2 linked regions of the Armatimonas rosea genome follow. The protein of the gene in region 1 interacts with the protein of each later gene in a pairwise test. Links are inferred from orthologs where the notes say so. Each region holds a gene or a part of one and is shown on either strand. Other genes may lie near its edges. The genes, in order: dprA and recA.

Region 1 (7,720 bases):
GGGAGACCAGCAGGCCACTCTCCCGGGAGAGCCAGGCGACCTCGGCCTCCGCGCGGTTACGGTCGAGGCGCAGCCCCGCGCGTGGCTCGCCCCCCAAGACGATATTCTCTGCGACCGTGAAGGAGGGGATCAGGTCGAAGTGCTGCTGCACCATCCCAATCCCGGCGGCGATCGCCTCGCGTGGGGACGAAAACCGGGTGGGGACCGTGCCTAGGCGTAGCTGGCCGGAGTCGGGGGGGAGCAGGCCAAAGAGCACCTTCATCAGGGTGGACTTGCCCGCACCGTTCTCCCCCACCACCGCGACACGCGCCCCCGGCGGCAGGGCCAGCGAGACATCGTCCAGCGCCGTGACAGAGCCAAAGCGTACCGTGATTCGATCCAGCTGAATGTCGGGCGTGATCACGGGGACAGTATAGCATGGTAGGCCCGGCGCAGGACGGCGACATGGGCCTCCCAGGTGTAGGAGGGCGCGTGCGTGTAGCGGGCGCTTGTGAGGGCCGCGGCCAGCGCGGCGGGGTCGTGGGGGCTGGCAAAGGTCGCGTCGCTTCCCAGAACCTCACGCAGGACCGGGATATCGGCCGCGACCACGGGGCAGCCCTGCGCCAGCGCCTCCAAGGGTGGGTAGCCAAAGCCTTCGTAGAGCGACGGAAAGCAGTAGGCCTGCGCCTCGGCGTAGGCGGCGCGTAGCTCGGTGTCGGTCAAGCGCCCCAGAAAGACCGCATTGGGCGGTGGGGTCAGGGCCTGCTGGCGGCCGCTGGCGAAGGTCCGGCCCACCAGCGCCAGCTTTTTCTCTGGGAGCTGCTCTAGAGCGGCAAGGAGCACCCCTAAGTTTTTATGCGGCTCACGCGTCCCCACAGCCAAGAAAAACGCGCCCGAGAGCCGCGCCCGAAAGGCCGCACGCTCGTCGGGGGTGGCCGGAGCCTGCCAGAAGGCATCGACTCCGGGATAGGCAACAAATATTTTTTTTTCTGTAGAGCCCGGCACGAGTGTCAAGAGCTCCTGGCGCGTGAACTCCGACATCGGCAAGATAGCGGCGGCGCGACGGATCGAGCGGGGCAGGAGTGTCCGCAAGAACGCCCCGCGGAGGGGTGAGAAACTGCGGGGGAGGCGGAGGGCGCGTAGGTCGGGGACGGTCAGCGCGCTGGGCGTGGGAACGGAGAAAGGTAGGTAGCCAAAGGGCGAGTGGAAGAGGTCAAAGGGGCTTTCTCGGTGGAGACGGCGCAAGAAAGCGCTCTCGCGCAGGAGCCGGCCCAGCGGGTGGCCCGCGCCGCCGCCCGAGTGGATGGTCAGCGGGACGGGAATAAGCGGCGCGGGTAGCCCCTTCCAGCCAGGAGGGATCAGGCAGTGGATCTCCAGGTCGGGAGCGTGGGTTGCTAGCGCCTGAAGGAGGCCGCGAAGGTAGCGTGTAATCCCGGTATTTTCTGCCAAAACGAAGGGACAGTGAAGGAGAAGACGCATTGTTGTATCCTATCCTACAGAAGTTGCTTGACTCAACAAAAAATCTTCCTGTATAATCAGGCGACATCTTAGGCCGTGTCGAAGGATAAACCATGCGAATTTCTCATCGCACTCAACGCGCCCGCGTCGGCGCAGCAGCCGCGCTGGCACTGACCGCTGCACTTGCTACTGTCGGAGTGGCGATGGCGGCAGACTGGCCCCAGCTCCGCGGGGACACGCAGCGCTCGGGGATTGCCGCCGAGGCAATCAAGCCGCCGCTGGCGGTTCTCTGGCGTTTTACGGGAGGCGTTCAGACCAATAATCTGACGTCGCCGGTTATTGTCGGGGATACTGTCTACTTTAGTACCCGCGCTAGCGCTCAGCAGGGAGGGATCCTCTATGCCCTCAATGTGAAGACAGGTCAGCGCAAGTGGTCGTACCCCAATGATCCCAACGGCATGTCCAGTGGTGCATACTTCACCACCTCGGCGACCTACGCAAAGGGCAAGCTCTACATTGGCTCGTCGAGTGGGACGCTCTACATTCTGGATGCAGAGACAGGAAAAGAGGTTGGTGGTCCTTTCCAGCTCGGACGGCGAATCGAGTCCGCGCCCGTGGTGGACAACGACACCCTCTACTTCGGCTGTAACGACGGCATGTTCTACGCTCTGGACACCCAGACCGGTGAGCGCCGCTGGACCCGCATGGACGCCCGCAACCGCAAGACGGTGGGCTATGCCTATGCGGCGGGCGAGGGCGTGAGCTCTGCCCCCCTCCAGGCAGGCGACATGATGCTCTTCCAGACGTCGGACAACCAGGTTCATGGACTGAAGCAGGCAACCGGAAACTTCCGCTGGAAGACCCGCTTGCCCTACACCTTCTTGCCCAATGGCATGAGCTTCAGCGGCAACAGCATCTTTGTGGCAACCGGCCCTGCGCTCTACTCGGTTCTGCCGGCCTCGGGCTCGATCCGCTGGTACCGCAACCTCCCCAACGATATCCTCGCGGCCCCCGCGATCTCCGACGGGATCGCCTACGTGGGCTGTAAAGACAGCGTAGGCGACGGTGGTCTGCTCTATGCGATCAAGGACAATGGCCGCGAGCAGTGGAAGACCGCGGTGAAGATTCCCTTCGCCCCCGCCGGTGCCCCCGTGATCTCCGGTGATGTGATCTACGTCCCGGGCCAGCGTGGGACGGTCATGGCCCTGGATAAGAGCGAGGGGACCCTGCTCTGGACCTACCGGGTACAGCCGTCGGCCAACCGCCAGTCCACCAATCCCGGGACAGAGACCGCCGTGGTCGCTCCCCTGGCTCTCTCCGGGGGGACGCTCTTTGCGCTCTCCGGCGATGGTACGCTCACCGCTTTCCGCGCCGATGCACCGGACTCCGCCGGACCGATCATCAACGACCTCTATCCCAAGTCTGGGGCTGCGGTCAATGGTAAGCCCCCGTTCCGAATCGCTGCAAAGCTCAGCGACGAAGGCAGTGGGCTGAATCCTGACACGATCTCTGGGGCGCTGGACGGTCGAGATGTCACCCTCACCTACGACTTCAAGAAATCCACGATCTTCTATGCCACGAAGTCGACGGGCCGCTTGGTCGATCCCCCGCTCGCGGATGGTCGCCATGAGTTCACGCTCCGTGCAAAGGACTGGCGCGGCAATGAGACGGTGCAGACCTGGTCGTTTATCGTCGATAACTCCCTGCCCATCAAACCGGTCACTCCTACCACGAACAACAACCGCTTGGGTGGCCCTGGTGGCCCCGGCGGGGGTAGCGGAAGCAAGGGTGGTGGAGGCCTGGGTGGCGGCAGCCGAGGCCCGGGCGGGTAGGCTAGTCCCTCCTCACACTCTCAGGCGGGCGAAGGCAGCAGCTTTCGCCCGCTTTGGCTTTTCTGACCATGACACACGCCGCTCCCAGCCGTACGTTCCTTGCCTGCCATCGCCTCGCAGAAGCGATGCTCCCCCCACCACGGCTCCGTGCCCTCCTTCATGCCACCCAAGGCGACCCCGAAGAGGCACTCCGTTGCCGCACAGGACTCACCCCACGCCAGGCAGAGCGCCTCGACCAAGCTACCAAGGCACCTGTGGCGACGCGCCTGCTCGACCAAGCGGAGTCGCGGGGAGTCCATGCCCTACTGTGCACCGCCCCCGGCTATCCCGCCGATCTCAACCACTTCGAGGACTCCCCCCCGATTCTCTTTCTGCGCGGAAGCCTCCCCACGGCCACAGGCCTGGCCATTGTCGGCTCGCGACGGGCTACCACCTACGGCAAGACACAGGCAGCTCGGTTTGCACGCGCCTTCGTCGAGGCCGGCTTCGCTGTGGTCTCGGGAGGTGCCGCGGGCATCGACACCGCCGCCCATAAAAGCACTCTGGAGGCGGGAGGGAGCACGGTCGCGGTCGTCGCCTGCGGCCTGGACTATGTCTATCCCGCTGAGAACCGCGAGCTCTTTGAGCAGCTTGTCGCGCGGGGCGGAGCCCTGGTCAGCGAGTTCTCGCTCGGCACCCGCCCCGAGCCCTGGCGCTTTCCCGCACGCAACCGGATCATCGCGGCGCTCTCACAGGTCACGGTGGTGATAGAATCACCTGAGCAGTCGGGCGCACTCATCACCGCACGCAATGCGGCAGAGTACGGCCGTGATGTCTGGGTAGTGCCGGGGCCGGTGGACACGGGGCGCTCGCGCGGAGGGCACAAGCTGGTCCAAGACGGTGCCGCGCTGGCGGACGCACCAGAGGATATTCTTGAGGCGCTTGCTACCGGCCCGCAGGTAGTGAACCTAGCACTGCCTCTTGAAGTCGAAGAGAGAGAGCCGGCGCGGCCACCTCTACCGGAGCTCCCCTCCGACGAGGCGGCACTTCTGGCACAGCTCTCGGGCACCGCGGTGGGCCTAGACGATGCCGCAGAGGCGGCAGGGCTCGCTCCGGCACAAGCGCTGGTCGCAGCGACTATGCTGGAGATGAAGGGGCTGATTCGACGTCAGCCGGGAAATCACTTTACACGATCCTAGGAGGGAACGACAATGGCAACTAGTAAGAAGAAACCGGCACTCTCGCCGGCAGCAGCGAAGATTCTCGAGCAGTACCGGAGCTCAGGGCAGCCCAAGCCCGGCGCAGCACCGTCCTCAACCGCCGACGATAGCGGGGCCAGCAAGCCCGCGACCGCGGCGGCGCCCCCTGCCGCCGCCCGACTTCCCAAGGCCGCCGGGCGCGGCAAGTAGTAGCCCCCGTAGCCTACCAGCCCGCTCTCTGGGCCGCCTCAGCGAAGCGAGCGGTCATCGCAGGATCGGGCTGGTAGGTCTCGACCGGAAACGACGCGCGCACGATCGCGCGGAGCTCGTCGAGGCCCGTGATCAGCCCTTGGGCACGCGCCTGGAGCAAGATATTTCCAATCGCGGTCGCCTCCACCGGTCCCGTCACCACACGGCAGCCCGTGGCGTCCGCCGCGATCTGGTTTAGGAGCCGGTTCTGCGAGCCTCCCCCCACGATATGCAGCGTGTCGATCTTTCGTCCGGTCAGCCGCTCCAGCATCGCCAGGGTCACCCGGTACTTTAGCCCCAGAGAGTCCAAGCAACAGCGAATGGTCGCCCCAATCCCCTCAGGCGGTGTCTGGCCCGTCGCGGTGCAGAGCTCACGGATCGCCTTGGGCATGTCGTCGGGGGCGTAGAGGCTCGGATGGTCCGGGTCTACCAGAGCGGCCAGCGGCGTGGCATCGCCCGCAAGGCGTGTCAGCTGGTCGTAGCTGCGCTCACTGCCGAGGCGAGCGTAGGCGCGGCGGCACTCCTGCACCAGCCAGAGTCCCCCGATATTCTTCAGGAGCCGGATGGTTCCCAGCACGCCGCCCTCGTTGGTCACATTGGCCGCCTCCGCCTCGGGGGTGAGGATCGGGGAGGGAATCTCCAGCCCCATCAGCGACCAGGTGCCACTGGAGAGATAGGCCCAGTTCTCGCCTGGCTCCGCAGGGACCGCCGCAACCGCACAGGCCGTGTCGTGGCCGCCCGGAGCGATCACAGGAATGTTCCGAAAGCTCCCGTACTGCGTGCCATCGGGGACCACCTCGCCCAGCAGGTGCAGGGGCAGCCCCAGCGGCGCGAGGGTCTCGGTGGCCCAGTGACGGGTCGTCGCATCGAGCATCTGGCTGGTGCTGGCGATCGCGTACTCCACCTGCGCGGTGCCCGTCAGCAGGTAGTGGAGCAAGTCCGGCATGAAGAGCAGCTTCTCACTCGCCTCGACCAGCCCCGGCGACTGCTCCGCCAGCGCGGCCACCTGAAAGAGGGTGTTGAGCGCCATGGTCTGGATGCCGACACGGGCGAAGATAGCGGCCTTCGGGACCTTTTCGTAGACCTTCTCCACCATCCCCACGGTCCGCGGGTCGCGGTAGTGCACGGGAAGCCCGACAAGCTCGCCCCGCGGCCCGAGCAGGCCAAAATCCACGCCCCAGGTATCCACCCCGAGGCTGGAGAGCGCCCCCCCGAGCTCGGCCTTCTCGATTGCGGTGTGTAGCTCTCGCATGAAAAACGGGAGGTCCCAGTGCAGGTGCGCCCCGAGCTTCACGCCCCCTGTGGGGAAGCGGTGCACCTCTTCGAGCGTGAGCGTCCCCGCATCGGTGAGCGCGCCGACCACGCCGCGCCCACTCTCTGCCCCTAAGTCCAGTGCCAGAATCCGTGCCATGGCCTATGCTCCTTCAGCAGCCGCCGCTCGGACAATCTCGACAATCCACTGGGTGTCTTGCTCCATCTCCGAGAGGCTACAGAACTCGTCGTGTGTGTGCACTTTTTGCATACCGGTCGCCAAGACCGTGGTTGGGACGCCGTAGGCATTGAAGTGGTTGCCATCGGAGCCGCCGCCCGACTCGGCGTAGCCCACGGGGAAGCCACAGGCCTCCGCGGCGCGGGCGGCGAGCTTCAGGACGGGGCTGTCTTGCTCCAGGCGGTAGGCGGGGTACTCCCCGATCACCTCGACCTGCGCGGTCGCGCCCAGTGCGGCGGCCTCGCGCTCAAAGACCTCGCGCATGTGGGCGGTCTGTGCCTCCAGCTTCGCCTGCACCCGCGAGCGTGCCTCCGCGACAATCACGACCTCACCGGGGACGATATTGCGCGCCAAGCCTCCGTGGATCGTGCCGATATTGGCCGTTGTCTCCGCATCGATCCGCCCTAGGGTCATCTTGCTGATCGCATTGGAGGCCGCCACAATCGCGCTGATACCCTTCTCCGGCTCCGCGCCCGCGTGGGACTGCTTCCCTGTGATCGTCACCCGAAACGAGTTCTGCGCCGGTGCCGCGACTGTCATCGTGCCGATCGGAGGCCCGGCATCCAGCACGAAGCCGTATTTTGCCTTGATGAGCTTCGGGTCGAGCAGGCGCGCTCCCACAAGACCGATCTCCTCGCAGATCATCAGCAAGAGCTGGATATCCCCGTGGGGCTCGCCAGACTCGTGGAGCCGGGTCATCGCCTCCAGGATCGGGGCCATGCCGCACTTATCGTCGGCGCCTAAGATCGTGTCCGATGCCGCCGAGATCGTGTCGCCGTCGATCTTGACCTCCAGGCCGGGGGTGGGCTCGACCGTATCGAAGTGCGACGAGAAAAAGATCCCCGGAGCGCCCTCTACCGTGCCTTTTTTGAAGGCGATCAGGTTGCCAATGCTCCCTAGTTCCCCCGGAAGCCGCGTATGGGCATCGTCGAAGGTGACCGTGAAGCCCAGTTTCTCCAGGTAGGCTGCAGCCCACTCCGAGACCGGCTTCTCGTGACGGGAGGGGGTGTTGAAGTGAACGAGGGTCAGAAAAGTGTCGAGTAGTCTAGACATTAGGGTTTCCACACGAGGCTCGCCGCCTCTGCCTTGGTGACGTAGCGCCCCTGGCCATCGGCGCAACCTACCGCCGCCTTGCCACCGAACTTGAAGTCTAGGGTGTTGTTCTTGCCGATATAGAACAGGACGGTCTTGGCGGGGTTTTTCAGGGTGGTCAGGTTCGCGTTTACCATGGCGGCATTGAGCTGGTAGGAGACCGTGCCAGGGGTATCGCCGGGGGCGGTAAAGACGGTCGGATTACCAAGATAACGCGAGAGCTTCTCGACCACATTGGCCGGAGTCACTTGAAAGCGTCCCCCATTTTTCAGCGCGAGGCGCTTGGCCGCCCCGCAGATCCGTGTCAAGTTACCCACTCGGATCTGTTCGGGGGTGACATTCAGATCCGCGGGCCGCTGCCCTAGTAGTAAAGCGACAAATAATGAGTGCATGTTTTTCTCTCCCTGATTAAATTTATACCTGAAACAAAGCAAACAGCGGGT
Region 2 (7,742 bases), 330 kb from region 1 along the record:
TCAGCCTGACCCTGAGCTACGAGCTTCCCCCTCTGCCCGTGCGAGGGAGGCACTTATGGATTCCCGGCCTGGAAGAGATTGATCTTCTCGTGGGGGACTATCTCCTGGTTCCTGAGATCGCTGACCTGCTGGAGAGAGTGCCGTCGTCTACCGTCGCTCTGGTACACGGAGCCGGTTAGTGCGCGGTATGATGATCCAGAAACCACGCCTACCGCTGAAGCGCAGGAGCTGGTAGACGAAACATCGGGGTAAAGGAGGCGGAGCGGATGAAACTTGATTACATGGGGATGGAATTTCTCAAGATAGCAGCATTTCTCTTTGCGGCTCGCTACGTTGCGGCGGCTCTGTTTATGGGACCAGGTTTGAAGAACTGGGATAGTAGCTTATTTGAGGCATCGTATCGGTATGTCGGAAATGAGCTGACAGTTCTTGCGGGTGTGTGTGCCGTGCTGGGAGTCGCGTTTCTGATCCGAGCCTCCGGAAAAAGCGCCTCGTAGCAGGCTTTCAACCCGGACTCGTCATGAAACCGCTCCCCTGCGAATGCTCGCTTGGCGGGGGGGGCACCGCTGCCCCGCAGACCGCGACGACGAAGGGATTCTCGCTCTCAAGCAGCGTCTGCACATGCCCTACTGAAGCTCTTTAGTACCTCTTCCAGGTGGCGCGATACAGAGAAAAATGGAGACCGATTTATTGCTATGTCCTACCACTTGAGCAAACCTATCGTCATTGCTGACTACGACCCGCAGTGGCCGCTTTTGTATGAACAAGAGCGCCAACAGCTTACCACCCACCTCGCGCCCATCCTCCAGCAAATCGAGCACATCGGAAGCACCTCCGTCCCGGGGCTGGGGGCGAAACCGATTATTGACATCTCTGTCTCCGTACTTGCCTTAAGTGATGTCGATGATTTTGTGCCGGCTCTCGCCCGCTTGGGTTACGAGGATGCCAATATTAACCCCATCTTTCAGCGACGGCTCTTCTGCAAGGGGCCCTACAACGAGGGGACACACCACCTGCACTTTACCGTGCATGGCTCGACGACCTGGAAGGAACCCATTCTCCTGCGTGACTACCTGCGTGTGCACCCGGATGAAGCGGCCCACTACCAGGAAGTCAAGCGTATGTCGGCAGCCAAGCACCAGAGTGATCTCAACGGCTACCACGAAGAAAAGTCCGGGTGCGTGCAGGCACTCCTGGAAAAAGCCCACGCGTGGGGTGAATTTAATCTTGGACGGTGAACGTCCTGCTCTGGGGCAGTACCCAGAGGGTGCCCACCGCCGCGCCTGCGGCGTAGTTCTACCGACGAGGCACGAGGAGGCGGCCGAAGGCCCCATAGCCGGATGATTTCCATCCTGGCTTGCCGCGAACCCGTGCAGGGAATCCGGGTATCATCCCCGCATGACAGCAGAGATTATTTCCTTCGGCACCGAGCTTCTCCTCGGGCAGATCGTGGACACCGACGCGGCGTATCTGGCGCAGAAGCTCTCGCAGTGCGGGGTGAGCGTCTACAACCGGGCGACCGTGGGGGATAACCTGGAGCGGGCGATTGCGGCGCTGACGCTGGCGCTCTCTCGGTCGGATATCGTGTTCTGTATCGGGGGGCTGGGGCCGACGGGCGACGATCTCACCCGCGCGACAATTGCGGCGGCGCTGGATGCCCCGCTGGTGCGCGACCCGGCGCTCGTGGCGCACCTGACGGCGTGGTTTGAGAAGCGCGGCTACACTACCAACGATGCGATCTTCTTGCAGGCCGATGTCCCCACCGGCGGCAAGCCCATCCCCAACGCCAACGGCACCGCGCCGGGGCTGTGGGTGGAGAAAGACGGCAAGACCGTGGTCGCGCTGCCGGGGCCGCCCAATGAGTTCGTCCCGATGGTGGACACCGAGCTTCTCCCCCGCTTGTGGGGGCCGGGGGGCCAGGCGAGTGGGAGCGTGATTCGCTCACGGACCCTGCGCATTGTTGGTATGGGCGAGTCCGTCGCCGAGGAGAAGACCGCCGACCTCATGGCCGGAGCCAACCCCAGTGTCGCGCCCTACGCCAAGCCCGCCGAGGTACATCTACGCGTCACCGCAAAAGCCGCGAGTGCCGAAGACGCCGAGGCGCTGATCGCGCCAGTCGTGAGCGAGATCAAGGCGCGGCTGGGGAGCGTCGTCTACGGCGAGGACGACCAGACTTTAGAGGAAGTGGTTGTCCGGCTCTTGGAGGCGCAGGGCAAGACCGTCGCCACCGCCGAGAGCTGCACGGGTGGCTGGCTGGCGCAGCGCATTACCGCGATCTCGGGCTCGTCGAGTGTCTTTCACACCGGCGTGGTCACCTACGCCAACGAGACCAAGATCGGGCTCTTGGGCATTCCACGGGCGCTGATCGGAGCCGTGGGCGCGGTCTCCCCGGAGGTCGCGCGCGCCATGGCCGAGCGGGTGCGCGAGCTGGGGCAGGCGGACTTTGGAATCGGCATCACCGGGATCGCCGGGCCGGGGGGCGGCAGCGACGAGAAACCCGTCGGCTTGGTCTATATCGCGGTGGCCGGCCCCGCCGGCACCGAGCTCACGAAAAACATCTTCCCCGGCCAGCGCGCCGATGTGCGCTGGCGCGCCACCCAGACCGCCTTGGACATGCTCCGCAAGCAGCTCATCGGATAAAATACGACCATGAGTGCCAATCCTACCCCTTTTCGCTGGAGTGTCGAAGCCTACGAGCGTGTCGTCGCGCTGGGCGGCTTTGCACCTGAGCAGCGCATCGAACTCATTGATGGAGAGCTGGTAGAAATTATGCCCCAGAAGCCACGTCATTCTAGTACGATTGAACTTGTCGAAGAAGCCTGTCGAGCCATTGCACCTGAGGGCTATCGCGTTCGTGTGCAGCTTCCGCTGAAGTTCACTACCAGCGTCCCTGAGCCTGATGTTGCGGTTGTCCAAGGCCAACTGCGCTCCTTTGTGAACTCCCATCCAGCCACTGCCGTTCTCGTTGTCGAGGTCTCAGACACCACGTTGGAGTACGATCAAGTCGTTAAAGCCCCGATCTACGCGGCGGCAGGGATAGAAGATTACTGGATTATCAATATCAATGAGCGCACGGTCGAGGTTCGCCGTCAGCCTGGCCCTAGCGGATACCGTAGCCTGCAAACCTACACCGAGACCGACACTGTCGCGCCGCTCTTCACTACCGTCCCCATCTCGGTTGCCGAGCTTCTACCCTAACGATACAGTTTCGCTTCCTGCGTCCTCGGGATGCTCCCTGCAATGCAGCCGGGGATTTTCAATCCCCGGCTGAAAATTCTTTTTATTTTTCTTTCCGCCTTGCCCCCTTTCCCGTGAGTTTGTGAAAAGATAGGGTATAGTAGAACAGTAGTTTGCCATGCGTTTATTTCTCGCCATAGAGCTCGAACCCCACCTCGCCGATGCACTGAGTAGCCTCCAGGCACGCCTTCAGGAGCGTGCGCCGGACGCCAAGGTTCGCTGGGTCGAGCCGGAGAACTTCCACCTCACGGTTCAGTTTCTGGGCGAGGTCGCCGAGTCAACGCTACCGGGCGTGATCGAGGCCTGTGAGTTTCTCGTGCCACCCCGCGCCGACTTCCGGGTGGGGCTGACGGGAGCGAGTTACTTCCCGAAAAAAGGTCCCCTCAAGACCTTGTGGGTCGGGCTCAGTGAGGGCTCCGAGGAGTGGAAGCTCTTGGTGGAGTCCGTGGAGCCGTGGATGACCCCGCTGGGGGCACCCAAGCACGGGGGGCTCGTGCCGCATATCACCTTGGGGCGGGTCAAGGAAGAGAGCGAGTCCTTGCGCTCGGCGCTGGCGGCGGAGGCACTGACGGAGTGTGGCGTGCAGTGGGCACGCCGCCTCACCCTGATTGAGAGTTTCTTGGGGCCGGAGGGAGCGACGTACGACACGCGTGGCACCTGGAGCTTCAAGCCCAATTTCTGACAAAAAATAAAATCCGTGGGATTTTGTCAGAATCGCGGTCTCTGGACCGTTTTAACCGTAGGAAGCCCCCGTGGATAGCGGGGCAACGGTGAGGAGTTTGTTATGGATAAGGAAAAGGCGCTCGATATTGCCCTTGCGCAGATCGAGAAACAGTTTGGTAAGGGGACCATTGTCCGCCTGGGTGAGAAGACAATCGAGCCGATCGAGTCGATTCCGACCGGCGCACTGGCCCTCGATCTCGCACTCGGGGTCGGAGGCGTGCCCAAGGGCCGCATCACCGAGATCTACGGCGCGGAGTCGTCGGGTAAGACCACCGTGGCGGCGCATATTGTCGCTCAGGCGCAGAAGCAGGGTGGGATCTGTGCCTATGTCGATGTTGAGCACGCGGTCGATCCGATCTACTTCAAGGCGCTTGGGGTGAACTTGGACACGCTCCTGATCTCCCAGCCCAGTACGGGAGAAGAGGCGCTTGAGATTGTCGATGCGCTGGTGCGCTCCAATGCGGTCGCGCTGGTGGTGCTGGACTCTGTCGCCGCGCTCGTGCCCAAGGCCGAGATTGAGGGCGATATGGGCGATAGCCATGTCGGTATCCAGGCCCGTCTGATGAGCCAGGCCCTGCGCAAGATCACCGGCTCGCTGAGCAAGACCAACACCGCCGCCATCTTTATCAACCAGCTCCGTGAGAAGATCGGGGTGATGTTTGGCAACCCGGAGACCCAGCCGGGTGGCCGTGCCCTGAAGTTCTACTCGTCGGTGCGCCTCGATGTGCGCCGTGTCGAGACCCTCAAGATCGGCACGGACATGGTGGGGATTCGCACCCGTGTGAAGGTTGTAAAGAACAAAGTCGCCCCGCCCTTCAAGCAGGCGGAGTTCGACATCATGTTCGGAACCGGAATCTCCCGCGCGGGCTCGATCATCGATATCGGCACCGAGCTCAACGTGGTCACCAAGTCCGGTGCGTTCTACTCCTACAAGGGGGAGCGAATCGGGCAGGGGCGTGAGAACGCCAAGAAGTACCTGGAAGAGCACCCGGAGATGATGGATGCGATCGAGGCGGAGATCAAGAACTCTGGAGTCGCCGACGATGCCCTCTCCCTGGGAGCAACCGGGGGAGCCGAGGCAGCCGAGGAATAAATCCGACGCGATTGGGTACGATAGGGGCATGCTGAAAACGCTTGCCCCTTTTGTTTTGTTGGACGTGGCTGCTGTGCAGGCAGTGTTTGCATTGTCGACGCCCTTGCCCCTGATTCAAGGTTGGCAGTCTGAGCCAACTGGCTTACCCGCGTTCGCCCAGCTTGCGTGGCATGACGGGCGGGTGTGGGCGCTGGGGACGCTGACCGATGCGGATGTCTTCAACGATGCGACCGAGGACAACCAGAACACGTGGGAAATGGGCGATGTCTTTGAGGTGTTTGTGCGGCGCTCGGACAGCGATGCCTATACCGAGGCGCATGTGACACCGAATGGGGTTCGCTTGCACCTGAGGTTCCCGGATCGGGCGACCATTGCGCTGGCGCGTGGTGGCCAGCTCGACGGGGACACGCTCAAGCACGATCCAAGTGAGATTATCGCTCGGGCGTGGCGCACGGATGAGGGATGGGTGGGGCTTTTGGGCGTGCCGGTGGACGCGGCTCCCGGTGACAAAATCCGGGTGAGCGTCTGCCGCTACGACGCTCACCGTGACGCGGAACCCGATGTCGCCTCGACCTCGAACCACGCCGAGTGCGACTTTCACCGCCCCGACGACTGGCCCGAATACACGATTCCTGGTTAAGCGGGCCGGTTGGCCTCGACGATCTGGGCGTTGAAGATGCCGTGCGTGCTGGCGACCGTCACGTTGTTACCGACCACACAGTTCTCTAGATACGTACCCGCCTTCACGATGGCACCGTCCCAGAGAACAGAGTTCTTCACCACCGCACCCGCTTCGATGATGGCGTTCTTGCCGACCACGGTGTAGTCTGAGATCGTGCCCTCGACCTGTGCGCCCTCGCAGACAAAGCTGTTCTCGCCGACACGTGTGCCAGTAGGGAAGACGACCTTCACCTTACCGTCGAGACAGTCGCGCTGGGCCTTTCGGTAGATCGTCAGGTTGCCCACATCCTCCCAGTACGCATCGGTGGGCACGGCGAGCAGCGGCTCCCCGGCGGCGAGGAGGGCGGGCAGGACATCCTTGCCAAAGCCATAGAAGGTCGCGGCGGGGATGGTGTCGAAGACCGTCTGCTTGAAGAGGTAGACACCCGTGTTGGCGAGGTTGGAGAACGCTGTGCCCGGAGCGGGCTTCTCCTGGAAACGGGTGATAAAGCCGTTATCATCGGTGACCGCGATGCCAAACTGCGACGGGTCCTCGACACGCTTGGCCCCGATGGTCGCGGTGGCGTTCTTGGCCTTGTGCTCCGCGATAATCGCCCCAAAGTCCATGTCCGAGAGATCGTCACCGCCGACCACCATGAACGTGTCGTCGTCGGAGTCCCGGAAAAAGGCCTCGCAGCGCTTCACGCCACCCGCATCTCCCCAGAGCTCGTCTTCCACGGAGTAGGTCACGTGGACGCCGTAGGCAGAGCCATCCCCAATTGTCGCCATGAGCTTCTCGCCCAGGTACTGCACATTGATCATGATCTCTGTTACCCCGTAGTGCTTCAGGTGATCCAGGATATGCCCAATAACGGGCTTTCCAACAACAGGGACGGCGGGTTTGGGGAGGGAACGGGTGAGAGGATCGAGCCGCGAACCGATCCCTGCACCTAAGACCATTGCTTTCATCGTTCTGGATTATAGGTCAGATTTAGTTACTTCCGCATTAGTAATCTAGCCTATATTTGGGAACGGGCAAGGGAGACGCGCGGTTGAAGTCATCGTGACAAACGAACAACTCTTAGGGAAATCCATCCTGCTGACCGGTGCGACGGGTGGAATCGGTCAGGCAACGGCACTCCAGCTGGCGCGTGAGGGAGCGCTCTTAACGCTCTCGGGGCGCAGCGCGGAGAAACTGGAGGCACTCGCAGCGTCTCTGGAGCAGGAGACAGGTGTGCGCCCGTCGACAATTGTCGCGGACCTGAGCCGTGCGCCGCAGGTCGAGAAGCTCCTCGCGGAGGCAACTGCGGAGCGTGGTCTGGATATCCTGGTCAATGCCGCGGGGGTGGGGCTGGTCAAGCCTCTGGAGAACATCAGCCCTGAGGAGATGACCCTGACCTTGGCGGCGAACCTCTACGGCGCGATGCTCCTCTCCCAAGCGGCAGTGAAGGTCATGACCCCCAAGAAATCCGGGCACATTCTCCATGTGGTGGGGATTCTGGGAAAGGCACCGATGGCCCAGGCAAGTGTCTACTGCGCGAGCAAGTACGGGCTGACAGGGTTCTTGCAGGCGCTTCGTGCGGAGGTCTCGCGGCGGCACAACATCAAGGTCACGGGCCTCTATCTCGGGGGCGTGGACACACCGTTCTACGACAACCCGGCCATTGAGATGAAGGTCCAGCGCGATAAGATGCTCTCTGTGAGCGATGCTGCGGGCGCGATTCTCTATGCCCTCACGCAGCCGGCGCATCTCGTACTGGGTGAGCTGACGCTCCAGCCGGAGAGCCACCAGCTCTAAGCGGGCTAGGTGTTGCGCTCGACAATGTAGCGGGCGATCTCGCGCAGGGGCTCGGCGAGTGTACCAAAGGGCTCCAACGCGGCGAGCGCCTCCTGCTCGGCCCTGCGGGCAAGGCGCTTGCTCTCGTCCAGCCCGACCAGCTTGGGGTAGGTCGCCTTATCGTGCTTGAGATCGGAGCCCGCGGGCTTGCCGAGCGTGGCATCGTCGCCGGTCACGTCGAGAATGTCGTCG

What was found.
Region 2: the proteins of dprA (region 1) and recA interact in binary tests that used the Bacillus subtilis proteins (3 or more experiments, as listed by UniProt). The link is inferred for Armatimonas rosea from one-to-one orthologs.

The regions. Positions count from the first base shown.
Region 1 is NZ_JACHGW010000001.1:684,247-691,966, reverse strand. The notes cover bases 2,438-5,392. They hold dprA (DNA-processing protein DprA), read left to right. Parts: upstream 2,438-3,337; coding sequence 3,338-4,447; downstream 4,448-5,392. Other genes in these bases: HNQ39_RS03045 (rhamnulokinase), read right to left, coding at 4,671-5,392; HNQ39_RS03050 (hypothetical protein), read left to right, coding at 4,460-4,657; HNQ39_RS03060 (PQQ-binding-like beta-propeller repeat protein), read left to right, coding at 2,438-3,269. Also shown: HNQ39_RS03070 (ATP-binding cassette domain-containing protein), read right to left, coding at 1-403; HNQ39_RS03065 (glycosyltransferase family 4 protein), read right to left, coding at 400-1,458; more of HNQ39_RS03060, read left to right, coding at 1,551-2,437; more of HNQ39_RS03045, read right to left, coding at 5,393-6,107; HNQ39_RS03040 (M20/M25/M40 family metallo-hydrolase), read right to left, coding at 6,111-7,238; HNQ39_RS03035 (hypothetical protein), read right to left, coding at 7,238-7,669. UniProt on the Bacillus subtilis protein: Protein that helps load RecA onto ssDNA during transformation. Binds cooperatively to circular ssDNA, is able to bridge different segments of DNA. Favors the loading of RecA onto SsbA- or SsbB-coated ssDNA and formation of RecA-DNA filaments.
Region 2 is NZ_JACHGW010000001.1:1,011,670-1,019,411, forward strand. Bases 3,061-6,037 are described here. They hold recA (recombinase RecA), read left to right. Parts: upstream 3,061-4,021; coding sequence 4,022-5,053; downstream 5,054-6,037. Other genes in these bases: HNQ39_RS04635 (Uma2 family endonuclease), read left to right, coding at 3,061-3,198; thpR (RNA 2',3'-cyclic phosphodiesterase), read left to right, coding at 3,356-3,919; HNQ39_RS04650 (DOMON domain-containing protein), read left to right, coding at 5,157-5,693; HNQ39_RS04655 (nucleotidyltransferase family protein), read right to left, coding at 5,690-6,037. Also shown: HNQ39_RS04615 (hypothetical protein), read left to right, coding at 1-179; HNQ39_RS04620 (hypothetical protein), read left to right, coding at 267-497; HNQ39_RS04625 (GrpB family protein), read left to right, coding at 696-1,238; HNQ39_RS04630 (competence/damage-inducible protein A), read left to right, coding at 1,399-2,640; more of HNQ39_RS04635, read left to right, coding at 2,650-3,060; more of HNQ39_RS04655, read right to left, coding at 6,038-6,682; HNQ39_RS04660 (SDR family NAD(P)-dependent oxidoreductase), read left to right, coding at 6,777-7,511; HNQ39_RS04665 (polyprenyl synthetase family protein), read right to left, coding at 7,517-7,742. UniProt on the Bacillus subtilis protein: Multifunctional protein involved in homologous recombination, DNA repair and competence.